Regions from separate parts of the Ruegeria sp. AP12 genome, predicted to be linked through region 1. Evidence: riboswitches for the same ligand, from Rfam matches in the RefSeq annotation. Region 1 holds a riboswitch; each other region holds the start of a gene.
The links. Region 1 has a riboswitch for cobalamin ahead of ACR0E6_RS09900 (hypothetical protein). Riboswitches for the same ligand answer to the same signal wherever they lie in the genome.
Positions count from the first base shown of each region.

Region 2: it holds a riboswitch for cobalamin, as region 1 does, so the genes downstream of both, ACR0E6_RS19945 (hypothetical protein) here and ACR0E6_RS09900 (hypothetical protein) in region 1, are expected to answer to the same signal.
Region 3: it holds a riboswitch for cobalamin, as region 1 does, so the genes downstream of both, ACR0E6_RS01740 (DUF1636 domain-containing protein) here and ACR0E6_RS09900 (hypothetical protein) in region 1, are expected to answer to the same signal.

Region 1 covers NZ_JBQFVZ010000002.1:402,144-410,046, forward strand. The annotation lists gene ACR0E6_RS09885 (ATP-binding protein) at 1-505, shown strand, start outside; gene ACR0E6_RS09890 (nucleoside 2-deoxyribosyltransferase) at 537-1,241, shown strand; gene ACR0E6_RS09895 (AbrB family transcriptional regulator) at 1,462-2,526, shown strand; cobalamin riboswitch at 2,622-2,833, shown strand; gene ACR0E6_RS09900 (hypothetical protein) at 2,956-3,255, shown strand; gene ACR0E6_RS09905 (homocysteine S-methyltransferase family protein) at 3,470-4,522, shown strand; gene metH (methionine synthase) at 4,519-7,248, shown strand; gene ACR0E6_RS09915 (IclR family transcriptional regulator) at 7,277-7,903, opposite strand, start outside.
Region 2 covers NZ_JBQFVZ010000011.1:699-8,601, forward strand. The annotation lists gene ACR0E6_RS19930 (TauD/TfdA dioxygenase family protein) at 1-274, opposite strand, end outside; gene ACR0E6_RS19935 (DNA polymerase III subunit gamma/tau) at 306-2,063, opposite strand; gene ACR0E6_RS19940 (protein-tyrosine phosphatase family protein) at 2,237-2,749, shown strand; gene ACR0E6_RS19945 (hypothetical protein) at 2,741-3,148, opposite strand; cobalamin riboswitch at 3,236-3,456, opposite strand; gene ACR0E6_RS19950 (alpha/beta hydrolase family protein) at 3,615-4,472, shown strand; RNA gene ffs (signal recognition particle sRNA small type) at 4,502-4,600, opposite strand; gene ACR0E6_RS19960 (bifunctional 2',3'-cyclic-nucleotide 2'-phosphodiesterase/3'-nucleotidase) at 4,640-6,517, opposite strand; gene nudC (NAD(+) diphosphatase) at 6,700-7,683, shown strand; gene ACR0E6_RS19970 (SRPBCC family protein) at 7,717-7,903, shown strand, end outside.
Region 3 covers NZ_JBQFVZ010000001.1:345,969-353,871, reverse strand. The annotation lists tRNA gene ACR0E6_RS01750 (tRNA-Cys) at 162-235, shown strand; gene ACR0E6_RS01745 (NAD(P)-dependent oxidoreductase) at 286-1,278, opposite strand; cobalamin riboswitch at 1,382-1,601, shown strand; gene ACR0E6_RS01740 (DUF1636 domain-containing protein) at 1,695-2,075, shown strand; gene cobW (cobalamin biosynthesis protein CobW) at 2,072-3,127, shown strand; gene cobN (cobaltochelatase subunit CobN) at 3,131-6,424, shown strand; gene cobG (precorrin-3B synthase) at 6,421-7,542, shown strand; gene ACR0E6_RS01720 (precorrin-8X methylmutase) at 7,542-7,903, shown strand, end outside.

The DNA of each region.
Region 1 (7,903 bases):
CCAGCTTGGCATCCCGCTTTGGGGCGGGTTAAGCCAGTTGTTCCGGGCCGGACAACCCATCGACCCGCCGGACAAGCGTTGTCAGGAGGTTGATGCCGGTCTGGCCTTGCTGGCGAAAACCGGCAGTCAGACAGGCTCGGGCATGGGGTTTGCGATCATGGCTGACACACGGCTGGCCAATGACGATCCGGATACGGCGCTGGCGATCGTTGACACCGGGCTGCAACTGTCGGGGATGTTGAACCAGCCGGTTTGGAACCCGGACCTGATGCGGTTGAAAGCACAGGTGCTGGCTGTTCTGGACCGACAAGATGAGGCCGAGGCGCTGCTGCGCACCGCAATTGACGAAGCCGGGGCTGCCGGATCGGTTTCGCTGGCCCTGCGCTGTGCGCGGGTGCTGTCTGATATGCTAAACGGCACCGCGCGCGAAGCCGAAGGCGCGCAGTTGGTTGCCGATTGGGCCGGTCGGCTGGAGCCCGGCGCAGCCGCTTCAGACCCGGCCTGACGACACTGAATTTTAACCAGAGGACCATTTCATGACAGACCATATCGTTTTCTGCTCGGGCCCGATGTTCAGCGTCGGTGATCTTTGGGAGCAATATAACATCGCCGCCGTGCTCGAGGCCGGAGGGTTCGGCACCTATCTCGCCCCGCGCGACGGCGTCGAGATCGCCAAGATGATGGATATGTTGCAGGACCCTCAGGTCTGGTCACAAAAGGGCCAGGAGATGCTGTATATCATCCTCAAGGTCGGCTACGCGCAGGATATCTACCAATTGCTCGGGCGCTGTTCGAGCCTTGTGTTCAACATGGATGGCCGGGTGCCCGATGGCGGCAGTATTGTCGAGGTGACAACAGCCTACGCCGCTGGAATGCCCCTTGTGATCTACAAGACGACACCGGTGACGCTGTTTGGTGGGGTCGATAACCCGATGATTCAGGGGCTTTCGACCAATTGGGACTATGTGCATGACACCGCATCCATCGTGCCCGCCCTGCTCAAACGGATCGAAGCTCAGTCGCAGAACGGCTATGTCTACACCCCGCCCCCGAATGTCAGCCTTGTGATGGAGGTTGGGGCGATGACGGCAGACCCCAGTTCGGACCTTCACAAGCGGCTCGACGCGATTTCGAATGCGCCAAACGAGAAGGCCGCGCTGGAAGCGGGTGAGGAACTGATCGACTGGGCGAAAAGCAACAAGGCTTATCAGGCTGCATTTGGCGGGTCGGCACCCACGTAAGCCCTGTTGGATTGGTGGGGTTGAAACGAATTCAGTGACACTCGCCTTGATTTCGACACCTCGTTCCCGGATCTCATCCAACACACGCTGATAGCGCCAAGCTGCATCACGGGCCGCTCCTCACTCGGGCATGCCGAATGGTCGGTGCGCGTGGTCTTGCAAACCGCGCCCATTTGTATACCATTGGATACAATTGACCCAATGACATCGGGCCTGAAATTTGTCCGTCCAAGCCACATCACCAAGCCGCCCCGTTAGGCGGGCCATTACCTTCGGCCTTGCCGGGCTGGGAACGGTCGTATTCTGGATGCTGGGCCTGCCACTGCCCTTTCTGTTCGGCCCCATGACCGCCTGCCTGATTGCGGCACTGGCGCATGCGCCGATGGAGGGGTTCGGGCAGATCTCGGTCGCGGCGCGCACTATCCTGGGCGTGGCGGTGGGGGCTTCGATCACGCCTGATCTGTTTGGCCAACTGCCGAAAATGGCAGCGTCGATTGCTCTGATCCCACCCTTCATCCTGTTGATCGCTTTGGTCGGGGTGCCGTTCTTTCGCAAGGTCTGGGGCTTTGACGACAAAACGGCCTTTTACGCCGCGATGCCTGGCGGGTTGCAAGACATGATCATCTTCGGCACCGAGGCCGGTGCCAATCCGCGCGCCCTGTCCCTGATCCATGGCACGCGCGTGCTGATCATCGTGACGCTCGCCCCGTTGCTCCTGACCCTGTTCTACGACGCTGACCTGACCAACCCCATTGGCGAACCCGCCCGCGACCTGCCTTTGCACGAACTGGCGCTGATGGTCGTCGCCGCCATTGTCGGCTGGAAAGGCGGTGAGCGGATCGGCCTGTTCGGAGCGTCCATTCTGGGCCCAATGATCCTGACTGCGGCCTTGTCACTGGGCGATTTCATCCACACCCGCCCACCGCGCGAGGCGATCCTTGTCGCGCAATTCTTTATCGGCTGCACCATCGGCGTGAAATTCGTCGGCGTCACATGGGTCGAGCTGCGCAAAGTTGTGGCGGCGGGCTGCGCCTATGTTGTTGTGCTGGCCGTACTTGCAGCAGCCTTCACGGCCCTTGTGACCACGTTGGGTTTTGGACAACCGATCGAGGCCTTCCTCGCCTATGCCCCCGGCGGGCAGGCTGAAATGACGGTCTTGGCCATCGTCTCGGGCGCGGATCTCGGGTTTGTCATTACCCACCACCTGACACGGATCGTTCTGGTGATCATCGGCGCGCCCATCGCGGCCAGTCTTCTGGTGCGCTGGTCCGGCTCTCGGGATTAGAGGTGTTTCGCAGTTTGATTTGGGTTCAATTCCTGCCGGGTTGCAATCCGACGCTGCGTGCTTTGCTGGCACCGGTGGACAGGGCTTTGGCCTTATGAGACTGTGCTGCCGATGGTGTCCGACGCTCTGAGTCGGCTGAAAAGGGAATGCGGTGCGGGCAAACGCCCAAAGCCGCAACTGCCCCCGCAACTGTAAGCGGCGAGCGACCCCCGACAGACCACTGGATGACCCCGCTTGGGTTGTCCGGGAAGGACGGGGACAGCGATGAACCGCAAGTCAGGAGACCTGCCATCTCCGGCGCATATGTGCCGCAGTCACCTTAACTCGGGCGGGGTGCCCGTGGACGGAGCGACAAGAGATGGACCGCACTGGCCAGACATCACTGTTGATGCCCCACACAAGCCGCCCAAAAGCGCGGAGGGCGGCGTTATGCTTGACCTGACCATTTCCCAACTGGATACCGGCCACGTGCCACCGCAGCGCGCGCAAGAACTGGGGCAGATGGGCTATATGCAATGGCTGGGTGGCCTGCCCGGTTCCGCGAACTACCACGCGCAGGCGCGGATTGCTTTGGCCAAGGCCAAACCGTTTGCCGAGACCTCACCCGCCATCGCTGTGTTCTGCGACCTGCTGGCCCGATCCATGCAGATGCCCCTGGAACCATTGTTCCTGGCCCTGCCCGCAAAACAGCGCCGAGGGGGCCATCGCGCGCGCCGAGCCGCCTTGTAACCTCATGCGGGCAATTCAGCTTGTGCCATCGCCCGCATTTTGGACGATTTTGGCCGGGCAATGCTTTGGCTGCTTATTGGTGATTCGGTTGGATTTGCGCGCCGAACAAGACACATTATGATGCAAGCTCATAATTTTGTCGAATAACAATCATTTCACCTCATAATGTCAACGCGCTATACCTTCGGCCAACACAGCCGATTGGATACCGCGAATGCTTGACTTTACCTTGCCCGACACACCCGCGCTCGCGACGCTGCGCGCATTGGCTGCCCAGCGCATCCTGATCCTTGACGGGGCCATGGGCACAATGATCCAGGCGCTGAACATGACCGAAGAGGATTTTACCGCCAACGGTCACATCCATGGCCCCGGTTGTCGGCATCATTATCACCCGGACCTTCCGCAACAGGGCAACAACGACCTGTTGGTGCTGACCCAGCCGCAGGCAGTTGAGGACATTCAATACGAGTTCGCAATGGCCGGGGCGGATATCCTTGAAACCAACACTTTTTCCTCAACCACCATCGCGCAAGCCGATTACGGGCTGGAGGCTGCGGTGCATGATCTGAACGTCGCAGGCGCGCAGGTGGCGCGGCGCGCGGCGGACCGGGCCACGGCTGAGGACGGCAAACCCCGGTTTGTGGCCGGGGCTGTGGGCCCGACGAACCGGACGGCCTCGATCAGCCCGGATGTGAACGATCCCGGATACCGCGCCGTCAGTTTCGATGATCTGCGCATAGCCTATGGCCAGCAGATCGACGGGCTGATCGAAGGAGGCTCTGACCTGATCCTGATCGAGACGATCTTTGACACGCTGAACGCCAAGGCGGCGATTTTCGCGGCCTTCGAGAGCTTCGCCAAGGCCGGACGCTGCCTGCCGCTGATGATCTCGGGCACGATCACCGATGCCTCGGGCCGGACGCTTTCTGGCCAGACACCCACCGCCTTCTGGCACTCGGTCGCCCATGCGCGCCCTTTCACCGTCGGGCTGAACTGCGCCCTTGGCGCTGCATCCATGCGCCCGCATATGGCCGAGATTTCGGGCGTGGCGACCGCCCTGACCTGCGCCTACCCCAACGCGGGCCTGCCGAATGAGTTCGGCCAGTATGACGAAACACCGAACCAGACCGCCGCTCAGGTCGAAGAGTTTGCCCGCGATGGCATCGTCAACGTGGTCGGCGGTTGCTGCGGCACCACGCCCGACCATATCCGCGCGATCGCCGAAGCGGTTGCGCCCTTTGCCCCCAGAAAGGTACCCGCATGACCCGTCATCTGCGCCTCTCGGGGCTGGAGCCTTTTGTCCTGACGCCAGACATCCCCTTTGTGAATGTGGGTGAGCGGACCAACGTCACCGGCTCGGCCCGGTTTCGCAAATTGATCGTGAACCGCGACTATGCCGCCGCGCTGGACGTTGCGCGGGATCAAGTGGAAAACGGCGCTCAGATCATCGACATCAACATGGATGAAGGGCTGATCGACAGCAAACAGGCGATGGTCGAATACCTGAACCTTGTCGCGTCCGAGCCCGATATCGCCCGCGTGCCAATCATGATCGACAGCTCGAAATGGGAGGTGATCGAGGCCGGGCTGCAATGCGTGCAGGGCAAGCCGGTGGTGAACTCGATCAGCCTGAAAGAGGGAGAAGAGGCGTTTCGCCATCACGCGGGTCTGTGTCTGGCCTATGGTGCCGCCGTGGTGGTCATGGCCTTTGACGAGGCCGGTCAGGCCGATACGTTCGAACGCAAGACCGAGATTTGCGCCCGCGCTTATCGCATTCTGGTCGAGGATATGGGGTTCCCACCCGAAGACATCATCTTTGACCCCAACATCTTTGCCGTCGCCACCGGGATCGAAGACCACGACAATTACGGCGTGGATTTCATCGAGGCGACCCGCTGGATAAGGCAGAACCTGCCCCATGCACATGTGTCGGGCGGCGTGTCGAACCTGTCTTTCAGCTTTCGCGGCAACGATCCGGTGCGCGAGGCGATGCATGCGGTGTTCCTGTATCATGCCATTCAGGCCGGGATGGATATGGGCATCGTCAACGCGGGCCAGTTGGCCGTTTATGACCAGATCGACCCAGACCTGCGCGAAGCGTGCGAGGATGTGGTCCTGAACCGCCAGCCGAAATCCGGCGGCACCGCGACCGAGAACCTGCTGGACATCGCCGAACATTTCCGTGGCGACAAGCGCGAGGAGAAAACCCGCGACCTGGCCTGGCGCGACTGGCCGGTCGAGAAACGGCTGGAGCATGCGCTGGTCAACGGCATCACCGAGTTCATCGAAGAAGACACCGAGGCCGCGCGCGCCGATGCGGAACGGCCTTTGCATGTCATCGAGGGCCCTCTGATGGCCGGGATGAACGTGGTCGGCGATCTGTTCGGCGCGGGCAAGATGTTCCTGCCGCAAGTGGTGAAATCGGCCCGCGTGATGAAGCAGGCCGTGGCCGTGTTGCTGCCCTATATGGAGGAAGAAAAGCGCCGGAATGGCGGTGAGGGCCGGCAATCTGCGGGCAAGGTGCTGATGGCGACCGTGAAGGGGGACGTGCACGATATCGGCAAGAATATCGTCGGCGTGGTTCTGGCCTGCAACAATTATGAGATCGTGGATCTGGGCGTCATGGTCCCGCCGCAGAAGATCCTGCAAGTCGCGCGCGAGGAAAATGTGGACATTATCGGCCTGTCCGGGCTGATCACGCCGTCGCTGGACGAGATGGTGCATCTGGCCTCGGAGATGGAGCGCGAAGCGTTCGATATTCCGCTGCTGATCGGCGGCGCAACCACGTCGCGGGTGCACACAGCGGTCAAGATCGCGCCGCGTTACACGCATGGGCAGGCGGTCTATGTCACCGATGCCAGCCGCGCTGTCGGGGTTGTCGGCGCATTGCTGAGCCCGACGCAGAAGCCCGATTATGTCGCCGGGATTCAGGCCGAATATGCGGATGTGGCCGACAAGCACGAGCGCGGCGAACGCGCCAAGAACCGCCTGCTTTTGGCCAAGGCGCGGGCGAATGCGCTGAAGCTGGATTGGGATGATTACGAGCCCATTGCTCCGTCCTTCACCGGCGCGCGCGTGCTGCCCGATTGGGATCTGGCCGAAATTGCGCGCTATATCGACTGGACGCCCTTCTTCCAGACCTGGGAAATGCGCGGTGTCTATCCCGGAATTCTTGAAGATGAAAAACAGGGCGCGGCGGCGCGGGCGCTTTTTGCCGATGCGCAGGCAATGCTGGAACAGATTATCGCAGAGCGCTGGTTCACACCCCGAGGGGTTGTTGGATTTTGGCCTGCCAACACGGTCGGCGATGACATCCGGCTGTATACCGGCCCGGATCGCGCTGAAACTCTGGCCGCCCTGCACACGCTGCGCCAGCAGACCGTAAAACGCGGTGATCGACCGAATGTCGCGTTGTCGGATTTTGTCGCCCCGGAAGGCCATAGTGCGGACCATGTCGGCGGGTTTGTCGTCACGGCGGGACCGGAGGACTCTGACATTGCCGAGCGGCTGGACAAGGTCAACGACAATTACGGCGCGATCCTCGTCAAGGCTCTGGCCGATCGGATCGCCGAAGCCATGGCCGAGATGCTGCATGAAAGGGTCCGGCGTGAATTTTGGGGTTACGCAAAGGGTGAAGACTTCGACCCACAGGCCCTGATCAGCGAACCTTATGCCGGTATCCGCCCCGCGCCGGGCTATCCGGCCCAGCCCGATCACACCGAAAAACGCACGCTGTTCAGCCTGCTGGACGCCGAGGCCGCGACCGGAGTGGCGCTGACCGAAAGCATGGCGATGTGGCCCGGCTCATCTGTCTCCGGGCTCTATATCGGGCACCCGGACAGCTACTATTTTGGTGTTGGCAAAGTGGAACGCGATCAGGTCGAGGACTACGCCCAGAGAAAACGAATGACCGTGGAAGAGGCCGAACGCTGGCTGGCCCCGGTGCTCAACTACGTCCCGGCCAAGGCATCGCGCAAGGCAGCCGCGTAAGTCGATATGTTGTCAGTCAATCGCCGGGCTATGAGGTCAGCAAACCCGACAGTTTGCGCGCACCGTCCTGTAGCAAGGCAAGAAATTGCTTCAAACTGTTCAGATCATGGCGCTGCGTCGGCGCATGAACGGACAGAGTGGCGGCCAGCCTGTTGTTCTTGTCTATGACCGGGACCGCGATGGCCGTCATACCGGGCATGAACTCCTCATCATCTGTCGAAAACCCGTTCTGCGCGACGCGGGTTATCTCGGCCCGCAAGGCCTGGGGCTTCGTTATCGTGCGATCGGTATTCGGGCTAAGATTACCTGCGGAAAGAAACCCATCCAAAGTGCTCGGACGCAGGGTCGACAGATACATCTTGCCACTGGCGGTGCAGTGAAACGGGACTTGTGTTCCGATCGGCAACTGAATTCTCAGCGGCCATTTCGTCTCGACCCGGTCCAGATAGATCATACCCTCGCGATCCGGGATCGCCAGATTGCAGGTTTCACCGATTTCATCCGCGACGCCGCGAATAATGGCCAAACGGGCTGTGCGAAGATGTTCGGACGACACTGTATTCAGCGACAGCTGCCGCAAGCGCGGACCGGGACCATAAGACCGACCATCCAGATCACGCTGAAGAAACCCCTCGGCCTCGGCTGTTTGCAGCAG
Region 2 (7,903 bases), on a different contig from region 1:
CTCGCAAGCCGTCCTCTGTCTGATTGGACAGTTCCGACACCTGAAACTCCACATCGCGCCCCGCCGCCATTTGTTCGCGATTTTCCAGCGGACCAAACAGTTCACCCAGACGCATGTGATCGTCATCCGAGATGCTCTGCCCCGGAAAAAGCAGAGCGGAATGCGTTTCAAACGCATGCCGGATCTGGGGGTAGAGATAATCCTGCGTGACCTCGCGCAGGTCGACGTCATGAACAATCAGGCCGAATTTGGGGTGCAGCGGGGTTGTGCGCATCAGGCTCCTCGGTCATGGGGCGGGGGTCGAGTTAATCCTCTTCGAACGGGTCCCATTCATCCTCGACCTCTGGCAGGGCTTCGGTTTCGACCTGTGCCGCGCGTTGTTCGGGGGTTTCTATTCTGGTGATCTTGGCCTTTGGGAAATGTGCCAGCACGGCCTGAACCAGCGGGTGTTCCGAGGCTTCTTCTTTCAGCGCCAGTTCCGCCCTGTCGCGAATCTCGGCAATCGTCGGCGCGTCGCCATCGGACACAATCGACACGGCCCAGCGATTGCCTGTCCACCGCTGCAGGGCCGAGCCCAACCGTGGGGCCAGATCCGTCGGGGCTTGCGGCGCAGGCGTAAACTCGATGCGTCCCGGCTGATAGGAAACCAGCCGCACGCCGTTTTCGACCTCGACCAACAGTTTCACATCACGGTTGACGCGGATCAGTTCGACCACGTGATCGAAACTGGGATAGCGCGCCAAAGCGGCCTGCGTGTCCTGGGCCAGCGCCGCGACCGGAGCACCCCCTGCCCCGCGAGGCGCAGGCGTATAGGTCGGTGCTGCGCGCGCTTCAACCGGTGCAGTGCCGTTGCCGTGGATCGGCATACCGCCGCCCGGTCCGCCATTTGGTGGCGCAGGTGCATCCTGCAGACGTTTGATCAGTTCTTCCGGACTGGGCAGGTCGGCCACATGGGTCAGACGGATCACTGCCATTTCGGCGGCCATCATGGCGTTGGGGGCGGCCGAGACCTCCTCCAGCGCCTTCAACAGCATTTGCCACATGCGGGTCAGCACACGCATGGGCAGGGCGTCGGCCATCTGCTGGCCACGGGCGCGCTCATCAGGGGATACTGTCGGATCCTCGGCTGCGTCCGGCGTGATTTTGACGACCGAGACCCAATGGGTGATCTCGGCCAGATCGCGCAGCACCGCCAGCGGGTCGGCCCCTTCGGCATATTGCGCGCTAAGCTCGGTCAGGGCCCCGGCGGCATCGCCGCGCAGGATCATATCCATCAGGTCCAGCACCCGGCCACGGTCGGCCAGCCCCAGCATGGCGCGCACCTGGTCGGCGGTGGTTTCGCCTGCGCCGTGAGAAATCGCCTGATCCAACAGTGAGGTTGCGTCGCGGGCAGACCCCTCGGCCGCGCGGGTGATCAAGGCCAGCGCGTCCTCGGCAATCTCGGCCCCTTCGGCGCTGGCGATCTTTTGCAGCAGACCGATCATATCTTCGGGCTCGATCCGGCGCAGGTCGAAGCGCTGGCAGCGGGACAGGACCGTGACCGGCACCTTGCGAATCTCGGTGGTCGCGAAGATGAACTTCACATGTTCGGGCGGCTCCTCCAGCGTCTTGAGCAGCGCGTTGAAGGCGCTGGTCGAGAGCATGTGAACCTCATCGATGATATAGATCTTATAGCGGGCCGAGGCGGCGCGGTAGCGGACGCTGTCGATGATCTCGCGAATATCATTGACGCCGGTACGGCTGGCGGCGTCCATCTCCATCACGTCGACATGGCGGCCCTCCATGATCGCGGTGCAATGCTCGCAGACGCCACAGGGCTCAGTCGTTGGACCGCCACTTCCGTCCGGGCCGATGCAGTTCATACCTTTGGCGATGATCCGCGCCGTGGTCGTCTTGCCGGTGCCGCGGATGCCGGTCATGACAAAGGCCTGGGCGATCCGGTCGGCTTCGAACGCATTTTTCAGCGTGCGCACCATGGCATCCTGACCCACCAGATCAGCAAAGGTTTCCGGACGGTATTTGCGGGCGAGAACCTGATAGGCGGGGCTGTCTGTGTCGGTCATGTCTGCTCTGGCGGATTCGGGACGTCGTCGCAGCGTAGTGGTCGCTGCAGCCCGCGTCCACCGCAGGGTCGGCGAAATTTGGTTTGGAAAGACCCGAGATCGGCGTAAACTGGAATCTCAGTATTTTTGAAGCACATTTTAAAAGCAGGCTTGGGTTTGGGAGGAAATCTTTGATGTCGCAACTGGTCGTCTACGCGCTGCAAGTCGGAGGCGGAACACTTGCGGTGACCTCGATGCCGGGACGCGGCGGAGATTATGCGGGCGATCTGGATACAATCGCGGATTGGAAACCCGGTCTTGTGATCTCGATGACCACGGAAGTTGAGATGTTGCAGGACGGGGCCCGGACCTTTGGCAGTGACATTCAGGGCCGCGCCAGCCGATGGGTTCATTTGCCGGTCGAGGATTTTGGCGCTCCGCCGCGCGCCGTTCAGGATCGGTGGGGGTCGGTCAGCGCATCGGCGCGGCAGGCTTTGTCCGGCGGTGGCCGGGTGCTGGTGCATTGCCGGGGTGGGTGCGGGCGATCCGGTATGGTGGTCTTGCGCCTGATGCTGGAATGCGGGGAACCGGCAGACAAGGCGCTGGCCCGGTTGCGGGCCCTGCGCCCCTGCGCGGTGGAAACCGACGAGCAGATGGCATGGGCCACGAATGCGACCCACGCAGCTTTGGATGCGCGTTCAGGCTGATACCCGTGCCGGTTCCTGCACTGGTCTTGAAGGCCTCAGGGCCAAGACCTCAAGCATGGCGCAAGGCGTTCTTGGCAAGGCCCCGGACGGAAGGGCCGCGCATGTTTCGTTAAAAATCAGGTCGGCATAGGTATCCAGCGTTTGGATCGGCGTGTCCGCCTCGGTCCCGCAGAAGATGCGTATCTGTTCTGGTCCGGCGCGAAAGCGGGCCATGCACCCTTGCGCGCAATGCGTCAGGTCGCTGCTGCCTTCGATTTCGAATCGTTCGCTGGTGACGTGGTCGGCCTTGTTCATCGCCTCTGCCAGCGCGCGTGCCATGCGCGCCATTGCGGGGCAGGGCCCGCCTGTGCGTTGGCAAATGGTCGCCACGTATTCGTGGGTTTTTGTCTTCCAGATCATCCTGCTCCCTCCGCGCGGCGGACGGGGACGTTGGCAGGCGTTTCAGCTATGCGCTGTCAGGACCTGCCCGGACACCCCGCCCGAGTTTCGGTTACGTTGATGATGGCAGGTCTCCTGACTTGCGGGTCGTTGCTTTGCCGACCTTCCCAGCCTTTCGGCCAGTGGCATTCCGGCATCGCTTACCGCTTACAGTTGCGGGGGCAGTCGCGGCCTTGGTTCGTTCCGGTTTGACCGGGCAGAACCGCACCGTGTTCCCTTTTCATCCCGACCTATTGTGTGGATCGGAAACCATCACACAACCGCTAGCGTCTGTTCGCGTTCTGAGTCAAGCGGGGTTTTGGGGGTCACGTACACATGCCTTGTGCCGGGCGACGTGTGGTCAAGTGGCAGCAGGGTTGACTCGGCTGCGGGTTGTTGTGCCTCTTGGGCAGGTAAACCGATTGGTTCAGAAAGGCCCACAGGTTCGATGTTGGACACGCAGCAGCACGTGAAGATCGAGGATTTCCAGTTTCCCGCTGGTCCGGCGCAGCTGTCGGCGCGGCTGTATCGGCCTTTTACTGATCCCGAAACGGTGGTGGTACTGAACGGGGCGACCGGTGTGCCGCGCGACTACTACCAGCACTTTGCCCGGTGGTTGGCTGCCGAGCGTGGCATGGCCTGCCTGACGTATGACTATCGTGATTTCGGTCACTCTGTTTCCGGCCCCATGAGCGACTCGCAGGTCACGATGTCGGATTGGGCGCTGATCGATATGCCCGCAGCACGGGCCGAGATGCGCCGAAGGTTTCCCGACGCCCGGCAGTGGAGCATTGGTCATTCCGTCGGCGGAATGCTGGGGCCGATTCAGCCGGATATTGACCAGATCGACCGGATGATCTGTGTCTGCTCGGGGTTGGTGACGCTGTCCGATCACCCATGGCCCTATCGGGGGTTGGCCTGGGCGTTCTGGCATGGGCATGTACCGCTGCTTGTGAAAGCCCTGGGGTATCTGCCCGGTAAAGCCATTGGGTTCGGCGCCGATCTGCCGGGCTCTGTCTATTGGCAATGGCGCAGGTGGTGCACCGCGCCGCTGAATTATGTGCCTGAGATCGGGCAAAAACTGCCACCGGCGCGCTGGTCGGATCTGGGTGTTCCGGTGGATCTGTTCACCAGCGACGACGATCAGACCGTCCCGCCAAAAGCCGTATGGCGTCTGGCGGATCTGTATGGGCTGGGCGCGCGGCGGCACCTGTTGTCGCCCAAGGAGTTCGGAGTGAAAGAGATCGGCCATATCGGCGCATTTGCCCGCCGGAATTCGGCAATCTGGCCCCGTTTGGTTGCCTGATCGTGCTGATGAGCGGATACGTGGGGGAAAGGTGAGAGGTTGGACATCGACCCAAGCGGGGCTCGTTGTGGCTGCTTCCTTCCGGACCTGACCAGGTTGGCGAGGCGCTCGCCCGCGCCAACCTCTCAGCACTTGATATAGGGAAGCCTGGGGAAAATGACAACCCGTCAGAGTGTCAGCCGGATGCGTTCGAACCCCTGCGGGTCTGGGTCCAGAACGATAGGGTCGTAGTTCTGCAATTCGGGCAGGTACTTCAGCGCGCCGGGCCCTGTTCTAAGGATCACCTGAACCCCGACCTGCGGCGTGAACGAAAACGGATGAACCGCCTGAGACAGCGGGTCGGCGGGCAGGGTCCCGGTCAGATAATCGCGTAGGATTCGCTTGATATCTATTGCGGGCAGGTTGATCGGCTCAGCCGTTTCCACAAACGGGAAATGCCCGCCACCATTGGCGCGATAGTTGTTGAGCGCGACCACAAAATCCTGATTGGGGTCAAGCGTAGACCCGTCAATTCTGGCCTGCCGGATGCGGCGGTGAGAATTGTCGATCAACTGCCCCTGAGCGTCAAACCGGGCCGGGCAGGACAGGTCGATCTGGTAGGTCAGGCCAAAGAGAAGGTCGAAATTGTACCCAACCCGACCGGAGTCGATCAGATCGGTCTCGGCGTCGCGACGCAGGGTGTTGAAAAGACCCGCCGACATCTCAAGCCAGTCCAGCACCTGAGCGCCACTGACCTTCACCGCCCTCAGTTCGTTCGGAAAGACGTAAAGGTCCGCGATGTGGCGCAGGCACACCTCGCCCGCCGGGACATCGGTATAATAGCGCGGCCCGGACCGACCACCGCATTTATAGGGCGAAACGGCGGACAACATGGGCATATTGGCCAGTGGGGTGCCGGACAGATAGGGGCGCAAGGCGGCGGCCTGCGCCGAGGCCACCAGAGCCAGCCCCCGATCAACGGCGCAAAAGCTGAAAAAGCTGTGCATCGGTTGTGCGATTCGCGCCACCGGCTCGGCCATCTTGGTGCGGGTTCGGGCGTGCACGGGTGCAAAAAGCCGGACCATGTCGGGATCCTCTGGCGTTTCAGGGGTGGGTTTGGTCCGGCGAAGCGGTCTCAACGCGACCTGCTGGTCGATGACCTGCCACCCGAGATCGGCAGAGTGGCACAGGTTCAGATCAATCACGCCCAGGTGACTTCCTGCGGACCCGGGCATGACAACCGGTTTGCCATGGACCAATCCGGCCTCGGGGTCGACATGGGCCAGCCCCTGATGGTCGTTGCCGGGAAGGGTCAGATGCGTGTGCCCGGCCACGAGGGCGTCAACGTCGTCAATGGCGGCCAGCGGGATCACGGCATTCTCCAGCCCCGGTACATCCTGATCCTGACCGAGGCCGGAATGGGCCAGCGCGATGACCAGATCACACCCCGCCGATTTCAGAATCTGCACGGTGCGTCGCGCCGCGCTCAGACAGTCCTCGACCGTGATATCATGGCCCAGATGGTGCGCTTCCCATTGCGCGGTCTGAGGGGGCAGAACCGACAACACGCCCACGCGGATGGGAATGTCTTGCCCGTTCAGAGAAATCGATTGGTCAAGCACTGCATGGCCCTGCCAGCGTTGCGAACCCCCCGACCGGCGGCGCATATTGCTGCACAGGACAGGACATGGAGCCTGATCAAGAACAGTGTCCAGCACCTCCAACCCAAAGCCGAAATCGTGATTGCCAAGCCCGACGGCGTCATAGTGCAAGGCCGCAAACCCTTGCATCATTGGATGGCCGTCAGGGTCCTGTGCCGCCTGATCGCCCAGCGGCGTGCCCTGAAGCGCATCGCCATTGTCGAACAGCAAAACAAGCGCGCCGTCTGCTTCGGTTCGTGCTGCGCGGATCAGACTGGCGGTTCGCGTGAACCCAATTGTCGGGTCCGGCTGATCCGAGTAATAGTCGAAACCGGTCAGATTCATGTGCAGATCAGTTGTCGCGAGGATACGAATATGCACATCCGAACTTTCAGTTTGACCCGGTCTAAAAGTTCCAGTTTTCACTCTTGAATTCTACTATTGGATGCTGGTGCTAAATCAAAATCAACAATTGGTAGACTTAATGCCAATGTTTCCAGGCCTGTGCAAGCATTGCCTCTGGCCGCGCATGGCCCGGCACCGCGAAAGGCCATTGCAACGCCGGGGCAGTCATGGCAGCCCTGTCAGCAAAGCCGAAGGGGCAGGTGATGATAAATGCAGAACAGGTGACTTTCGGTGGCGCGGGTCTGAACCGTGCGGCCCATATTCGGGGCGACGCCGAGAAGTTGTCACAAGCACAAGGCGATCCGGCAGCCAGATGTGTTCTGCTGTGGCGCGGTAAACTGCTGGTGCAGGGTGACAGGCTGGATCGGTTGGCTTTGCAGCCCATGTCTCATCCCCTGATCACACGTGGACCCGGAGGGATTGTTTCTGCCCCGATCTTTCTGGGGCTGGATGCTTCAGATGCCCCTTTGTTTGCGCTGGATATTTCGAACTGGGCCGCCGAAGGGCTGGACCTGACCGGTGTTGGCGCGTTTGTCGACCGGACCGAACAGCAACATCCCGACCTGCCCGAAGGCCATGTCTTTGCCGAGCTGCGCCGGATCATGACTCGCCTGTCGCCCCTTGATGCCGAACTGGCGGCGACGGCCAAGGCGGTAATCGGCTGGCATGAAACGCATAAATTCTGCGCCAAATGCGGCGCGCCCAGTGAAATCTCGCAGGCCGGGTGGCAGCGCAGTTGCCCGACCTGCGGCGCGCAGCATTTTCCGCGTACGGACCCGGTCGTCATCATGCTGATCACCCATGGCGACGCGGTGCTGATGGGCCGCTCGCCCGGCTGGCCCGAGGGGATGTATTCACTGCTGGCCGGGTTTGTCGAACCGGGCGAAACGCTTGAGGCCGCCGTACGGCGCGAGGTGATGGAAGAGGCAGGCGTGCCGGTTGGCGCGGTCTCGTACCTGTCCAGCCAACCCTGGCCGTTTCCGGCCTCGCTGATGTTCGGCTGCGCGGGCGAGGCGCTGTCGCGTGACATCGTGATCGATCCGGTCGAGATTGAAGACGCGATGTGGGTCAGCAAAACGGAAATGATGCAGGCTTTCGCAGGCGAGCATCCGACCCTGCTGCCCGCTCGAAAAGGGGCCATCGCGCATTTTCTGTTGCAAAACTGGCTTGCGGACACGCTGGACTAAGGAAAAACTGGACAAAAGGCAGCAAAGGCAGACATGCAGTTTTCAGCGCGCGAAGATATCGAAGCTCCGATCAATTCGGTATTCGAAATGGTTGCCGATTTCGAACGGTTCGAGCGTATGGCCATGCGGCGCGGCATCGATGTTCGGCGCACAACCCAAGGCGTCCCGGTCGAGGCCGGCACCACTTGGGAGACCGAGTTCAAGCTGCGCGGCAAGCCGC
Region 3 (7,903 bases), on a different contig from region 1:
CCTGTTGCCACAGCCCGGCCCGTGCGACAGGTTTGTGATCCGGCCCAGATCAGCATTTCCCGCCTCAGGCGCCAAAATTACACGCAATCCTCTGGACGCCCCATAAGAAAGCTGCTAAAACGCCTGTCACACCACGGCAAGTATTTGATTTTACTTGAAAAGGCGAGTTGGCGGAGTGGTGACGCAGCGGATTGCAAATCCGTGTACACCGGTTCGATTCCGGTACTCGCCTCCACTTCCTTCAATACCTTCACCTCGCGACGCAAAGACGAAAGCGCGCCTCCCTTAGGAATCGCGCCCCGCCGGGACAACCTCATAACCCGGTTCTTCAGGTTCATCGTCCTGCATTTCAGGTGGAAAGCCGGGCGCGCGGATGTCGAGGCCGGTGGCGTCTTCCAGGCGTTTGATGATGTTGGGCGACAGCTCGCGGTCACCGTAACGAGCGATGCCGTCCTCGAAGATCTTGATCATGATCGGGTTGATCTCAAGTGGGACACCCGCGCGGTCGGCGACGTCCTGAAACAGGCCGATATCCTTTTTGACAAGGTCCATTGTAAAGGAAATATCGCGCGAACCGTTCAGGATGACCTGGCTTTCGGTTTCATGCACAAACGACGTACCGGACGAGATCTTGATCGCCTCATAGGTCGTGTTCAGGTCCATCCCGGCGGCTTTGGCGGTCACCAATGCCTCGGCGCAGGTGATCAGGTTGGCGGTGGCCAGATAGTTGGTCAGAACTTTCAGAACCGAGGCCGAGCCCAGATCGCCCGTATGCAACACCCGACGGCCCATCGTTGTCAGGAAGGGCAGGATTCGCTCAAAGGTATCCCGGTCGCAACCCGCGAAGATCGAGATATTGCCGGTTGCCGCCCGGTGGCATCCGCCGGAAACCGGGCAATCAACCGCCGCCCCGCCCCGCTCGATGACCATGGCACCCAGCCGCTTGGCCTCGGCCTCGTCGGTGGTGGACATTTCCATCCAGATTTTGCCGGGGCCGACCTCGGGCAACATCTCCTGCATCACCGCGTCCGAAGCGGCAGGCGATGGCAGGCAGGTGATCACCGCGTCGCAATCGCGCATCAGCTGGGCCGGGCTTTCGGCGGCCTTTGCGCCCTTTTCGACGAATTCTTCCACCAGGTCTGCATTCAGGTCATGGACCGTCAGGTCGATCCCGTTGCGCAGCAACGAGCCCGAGAGTTTTCCGCCCACATTTCCAAGTCCGATGAACCCAACTTTCATTATTCGCGTCTCCCTGCGTGTTTTCCGGTATGCGACCATGTCGCGGGCACCGCGTCATGCCGCCCAGCGACGCTGGCAGGTCGCTTTTCATCCTAGCCACGCGATGGTGGTCGCATCGCGCTTGACAACCTGCCCACACGTGCCGCATGTCCCTGTCGTTGGTGTCGGCGACAGCCGATGAAAAGGGAATGCGTCAACGGTTTATCCGCCAAACGCAGCCGCCCCCGCGACCGTGACCGGAGAGGGTGCCCAATGCCACTGGCCTGCCAGGCCGGGAAGGCGGGACATCCGACAGAGGAGCCAGACGAACCGGGCCTCTGACATCCGCAAGCCGGGAGACCTGCCAGCACCCGAAGTTGAAACCGGGCGGGGTGTTCCGGTGTCGGGTCCATGTGCATCGCGTGGCCCGCATGAAACCCCGTCCCCCGCGAAGAGGATTTGGGGGGATGAGAGACATGACCGAGACTGCGCCGGTCGAGCTGCTGGTTTGCACCACGTGCCGCCGTGGTCTGCCCATCGAGGATGATGACCAGCGCCCCGGCACATTGCTGCACAAAGCGCTGGAACAGGCGGACCTGCCCGAGGGCGTCACACTGAAAGCCGTCGAATGCCTGTCGAATTGCGATCAGGGCTGTTCCATCGTGCTGCGTGGCGGGCCGGATCGCTGGACCTTTGTCTATGAGAACCTCAACGAAACCGATCACGTTGACGTCATCGTCGACGGAGCGACCAAGTATCTGGCCACCGAGGACGGCTTGGTCAAATGGCGCGAGCGCCCCGAACATTTTCGCAAAAACTGCGCCTCGCGCATTCCCCCGATTGGAGCCCTGAAATGAGCAACCTCGAAAAACTCCCCGTCACCGTCATCACCGGCTTTCTGGGCTCGGGCAAAACGACGCTGGTCAAGCATCTGATGCAGAACCCGCAAGGCAAACGTCTGGCCGTGGTGGTCAACGAGTTCGGCGATGTGGGCGTTGATGGCGACATCCTGAAATCCTGCGCGATCCCGGATTGCCCGGCGGAAAACATCATGGAACTGGCCAATGGCTGCATCTGCTGCACCGTGGCCGATGACTTCATCCCCACCATCGAGGCGCTGATGGCGCTGGAGCCGCGCCCGGATCATATCCTGATCGAAACTTCAGGCCTCGCCCTGCCGAAACCGCTGCTGAAGGCGTTCGACTGGCCCGATATCCGGTCGAAGATCACCGTGGACGGCGTGATCGCCTTGGCAGATGCCGAGGCTGTCGCCGCCGGTCGCTTCGCCCCGAATGTCGAGGCGGTGGATGCCCAGCGCTTGGCCGATGACTCGATCGACCACGAAACACCTTTGTCGGAGGTGTTCGAGGACCAGATCTCCTGCGCCGACATCATCCTGCTGACCAAACCCGATCTGGCCGGTCCCGAAGGTGTGGCGAAAGCCAAAGAAATCATCGCGGCCGAAGCCCCGCGCCCTCTGCCCGTGGTTGAAGTGGCCGAAGGTGCCGTGGACGTGCGCGTCGTGCTGGGCCTTGAGGCCGCCGCCGAGGATGACATGGACGCTCGACCGTCGCATCACGACGGCCACCACGACCACGAGCATGACGATTTCGAAAGCATCATCGTCGAACTGCCGGAACAGACCGAACCCGCCGATCTGGTCGCCAAGATCGAACGTCTGGCGAATGAGCTGAACATCCTGCGCGTCAAGGGCTATGCCGCCGTTCAGGGCAAACCCATGCGTCTGCTGGTGCAGGCCGTCGGTGCCCGCGTCCGGCACCAATATGACCGCCCCTGGGAGCCCGGTGAGGAGCGCCGCTCGCGCCTTGTGGTCATTGCCGAGCATGACGACATCAAAGAAGCCGCGATCCGCAATATCCTCGTGGGTGTGACCGAGGCTGCCGAGTAAGCCATGCACGTCGTCTTCCGCGAAAGCCACGGGTTAGAGGAAACCGAGACCCCGACCGATCTGGGCCAGAGCCCGGCGGATTTGGTGGTGCTGTCGTTCTCGGACAGTGACCTTGGCGCTTTTGCGGCGGGCTGGCATCGCGGTGGGGGCGCTCACGGGCGGATGCCGACGATGCGGCTGGCGAACCTGACGGCGCTGAAACACCCTTTGTCGGTCGATACTTATGTCGAACAGACGCTGGAGGGTGCAAAGGGCATCCTGATCCGCCTGATCGGCGGGGTGCCCTACTGGTCCTACGGGTTGCAACAGGTTCTGGCACTGGCGCAGGCCAAGGGCATCGCGCTGGCGGTGCTGCCTGCGGATGGGCGCGAGGATACGCGGCTGGATGACTATTCCACCCTTCCCGTCTCGACCCTGCGGCGGCTGGCGCATCTGTGCGACACCGGTGGAGAGGTCGCGGCACAGGCCGCCTTGGCGCAGATGGCGCTGGCGGCGGGGCTTTATGCCGGACCGGTGATGGGGGCCAAGACTCTGCCTGAATGTGGCGCTTGGTGCCCGGACCGCGGCGTGATCCCGGTGGATACGGCGTTTTCGGGCGATGCGAAACGCATCCTCGTCACCTTCTACCGCGGCTATCTGACCTCAGCCGACACCGCCCCGGTCGCGGTCCTGATCCGCAGCCTGCGCGCTCGGGGTTTTGAGGCGGTGGGCCTGTTCGCTCCGTCGCTGAAAGCCCCTGTAGCGGCGGATTGGCTGCGTGAACAGGTCGTGGCACTGGCCCCGTCGGCCATCATCAACGCCACCTCATTCTCGGGCAAAGGCGCGTCGGGCACCTCGCCTCTGGACGCCGCCAACGTGCCGGTGTTTCAGGTCGCGCTGGCCACCTCGCGCCGCAAGGCATGGGCCGAGGCGGAACGCGGGCTATCCCCCGCCGACCTCGCCATGCATGTGGTACTGCCCGAAGTGGACGGGCGGATTTCAGCGGGCATCGCCTCGTTCAAGGAACCGGGCAAGCGCGACCCGCATCTGGAATATTCCCGTTTCGCCCACCGGGCCGAGCCCGAGCGGATCGAAGCGATCATCGACCGCGTGTCAGGCTGGCTTAACCTGCACGACAAACCCAAAGCCGATCAGACGCCTGCGCTGGTGCTGTCCACCTATCCCGGCAAGGACTGGCAGATGGCCCATGCGGTAGGCCTCGACGCGCTGACCTCGGCCGAGGCGATGCTGTCCGATCTGCAAGGCGCAGGCTATGACACCACCCCTGCCGAGCCGATTGCCGATGCGCTGCCGGATGCCCGGATTTCATGGCCGCTGCAGGACTACCTGACCGCATTGGCCGAATTGCCCGAAACCCTGCGCAGTGATCTGCAATCCGTCTGGGGCAAGCCCGAAGATGACCCGGCCTGCGCCGATGGAGCCTTCCATTTCACCGCCCTGCGACGCGGCAAGGCCCTGATCGCACTGCAACCGGAACGCGGCTCGCCCGAGCTGCGCGATGACGATTACCACGACCTCTCGCGCACTCCGCGCCACGGCTATGTGGCGTTTTACCTGTGGCTGCGCCAAGGGCTGGGTGCGGATGCGCTGATCCATATCGGCGCGCATGGCACGCTGGAATGGCTGCCCGGCAAATCCGTCGCCCTGTCCGCCGATTGCTGGCCCGAGGCGCTGATCCGCGATCTGCCGGTCATCTACCCGTTCATTGTCAACGACCCCGGCGAGGCCGCGCAGGCCAAACGCCGGATCGGGGCCGTCACGCTGGGCCATATCCCGCCCGCGCTCAAGGAAAGCGGTACGCCGGATCGGATGGTGCGGCTGGAATCTCTGCTGGACGAGTTTTCAAACGCCGATGGGCTGGACCCCAAGCGCCGCGACCGCCTGCAAGAGGATATCCGGGATGAGGCGCAGGCCATCGGGCTGGAAAGCGACCTGGACCTCGATCAGGCCACCTGTACCGCCGAGGCGATTACCCGCATCGACCGCTTTGTCTGTGACATCAAGGAAAGCCAGTTCGGCGACGGGCTGCATGTCTTTGGCCGGGTGCCCGACGTGACCGGCAATTTCGACCCCGCGCCCTCGGCCCATGCCGAACGCACCGCTTTGCTGGACGCATTGGCGGGCAAACGGATCGAGGCTGGCCCTTCGGGTTCCCCCTATCGGGGTCGGTCGGATGTGCTGCCCACCGGGCGCAACCTCTACACCACCGATCCACGGTCCGTGCCCACGCGTGCCGCCTATACCCAAGGGGTCAAACTGGCCGAGGAACTGGTGCGGAGGCATTTGCAGGAAGAGGGCGATTATCCCAAGGGGCTGATCGTCGACCTCTGGGGCTCGGCCACCATGCGCACCGCCGGGGAAGAATTCGCCATGGCGCTGCACCTGCTGGGCGTCAAGCCGGTCTGGGACAAGGGGTCCGAGCGCGTCTCAGGCATCGAAGTTCTGCCGATCACCGACCTCAGCCGCCCGCGTCTGGATGTCACCCTGCGCGTCTCGGGACTTTTCCGCGACGTGTTCCCGACGCTCTCTGCGCTTTACGGTCAAGCGGTGCGGGTCTTGTCCGAACGGGATGAGGCACCGGACTGGAACCCCTATGCCGGGCAGGCCCCGGCTGCGCGCGTGTTCGGTCCCGCGCCGGGCAGCTATGGCGTGAACATGACCCTCCTGTCCGAGACCTACACCGACGAGGCCCGCGCGCAAGCGGGTGAGGCATGGTTGCAAGCCAGCTCCTTCGCACTGGAAGGTGAGCATATCGCGCAGGACATCAACGGGATCACGCAGCGCGTCGCCAATGCCGACAGCTTTGTCCACCTGCAGGACCTGACCGAGACCGACCTGTTGCTGGCCAACGATTACGCCACCCATGAGGCCGGGTTTGCAGCGGCCAAAAAGGTGACGGGCGGCGAGGCGCAGCTGTACCATCTGGACAATACCAACCCGGACAATCCCCGCGCGCGAACCCTGCCCGAGGAAATCAGTCGTGTCGTCCATGCCCGCGCCGCCAATCCCAGTTGGATCGCGGGGATGCAGCGGCACGGGTTCCGGGGCGCTGCCGAGATCGCGGCGACATTGGATCACATGGCCTCCTTCGCGCATCTGTCGGGCACGGTCGCGCCGCATCTGTTCGATCTGTATCACGACGCGACGCTGGGCGATCCGCAGGTCGATGCCTTTCTGGCCGAGGCCAACCCGCAGGCGCATCAGGCCATGCAGGACCGGTTCCGCGCCCTTTTGGAGGCCGGGCTATGGAACACCCGCCGAAACTCGATCCGCGCTGATCTGGAGGGGCTGGGATGAGCGCCCCCGTCGTCCAGGGCTGGTGCCCCGGCGCACACCGTCCGATGATGTCGGGCGACGGGCTGGTTGTGCGGGTGCGGCCTCGGCTGGCGCGTCTGACGGTCGATCAGGCGCTGGGTCTGTGCGACCTTGCAGATCGGTTTGGAAATGGCTCGATCGACCTGACCAACCGCGCCAATCTGCAACTGCGGGGGGTCGAGGACTATGACCACCAGCCACTGCTCAAGGAACTGGCGGCACTGGACCTGCTGGATGCGGAACCGGGCATCGAGGTGCGGCGCAACATTCTGGTCACGCCGCTGTATCAGGCGGGCGATCTGACCGCGCGCCTGACTCAGGAACTGATTGACCGGCTGGCGGAACTGCCTGCCCTGCCCGCAAAGTTCGGCTTTGCCATCGACACCGGGCCCGCGCGACTGCTGAGCGCGGATTCGGCGGATATTCGTCTGGAAACCGGCGCTGACGGTCTGATCCTGCGCGCCGACGGCTGCGAGACCGGGCGGCCTGTGGCCGAGGCCAATGCCATTGTCCATGTCATCGCTTTGGCACGGTGGTTTGCAGAAACATATACGCCCGAGACGCGCCGCATGGCACGGGTCATCGACGCGCTGCCGCAGGAATGGCAGGGACACGCGCCCGGCCCGGTCGGCGAAAAACTGCACCCCGGCCTTTATGAACTGGGTGCGCTGTATGGCGCAGCTTTTGGGTCGCTGCCGGCCCGCAAACTTTACGATCTGATTGACGACAGTGGCGCAACAGCCCTGCGTGTCACTCCGTGGCGGCTGATCCTGCTGGAAGGCGGGACGGCGATACCTGCCCCGGACTTTGTCACGGATGGTGCCGACCCGCTGATGACCACCGACGCCTGCCCCGGCGCGCCATTCTGCCCGCAGGCGCATGTGGAAACCCGCGACATCGCCCGCGCTTTGGCCGCGCGCGTTCCCGGCAGCCTGCATGTCTCGGGCTGCGCCAAGGGATGTGCCCGCATGGGCCCCTCCGACGTCACTTTGGTCGGCAACAACGGACGATTTGATCTTGTCAAACGGGGCCGCGCGGGGGATGAGCCCTGTCAGCGCGGGCTCAGCCCCGAAACACTTTTGACCATGGACCTGACCTGATGCCCTATGAATACGAAACCGACGGCGCGGCGATCTACAAGGAGAGCTTTGCCACCATCCGGTCCGAGGCCGATCTGGCCCGTTTTGATACCGACGAGGAGCAGGTCGCCGTCCGCATGATCCACGCCGCAGGTATGGTTGGGCTGGAAGAGTTCGTGCATTTCTCGCCCGGTTTCGTGACCGCCGCCCGCACCGCGCTGGAAAATGGTGCGCCGATCCTGTGCGACGCGCGGATGGTCAGCGAAGGTGTGACCCGCTTCCGCCTGCCCTCCGACAATGAGGTGATCTGCACCCTGCATGACGACCGCGTGCGCCCGCTGGCGGCTGAGATGAGCAACACCCGCTCCGCCGCTGCGCTGGA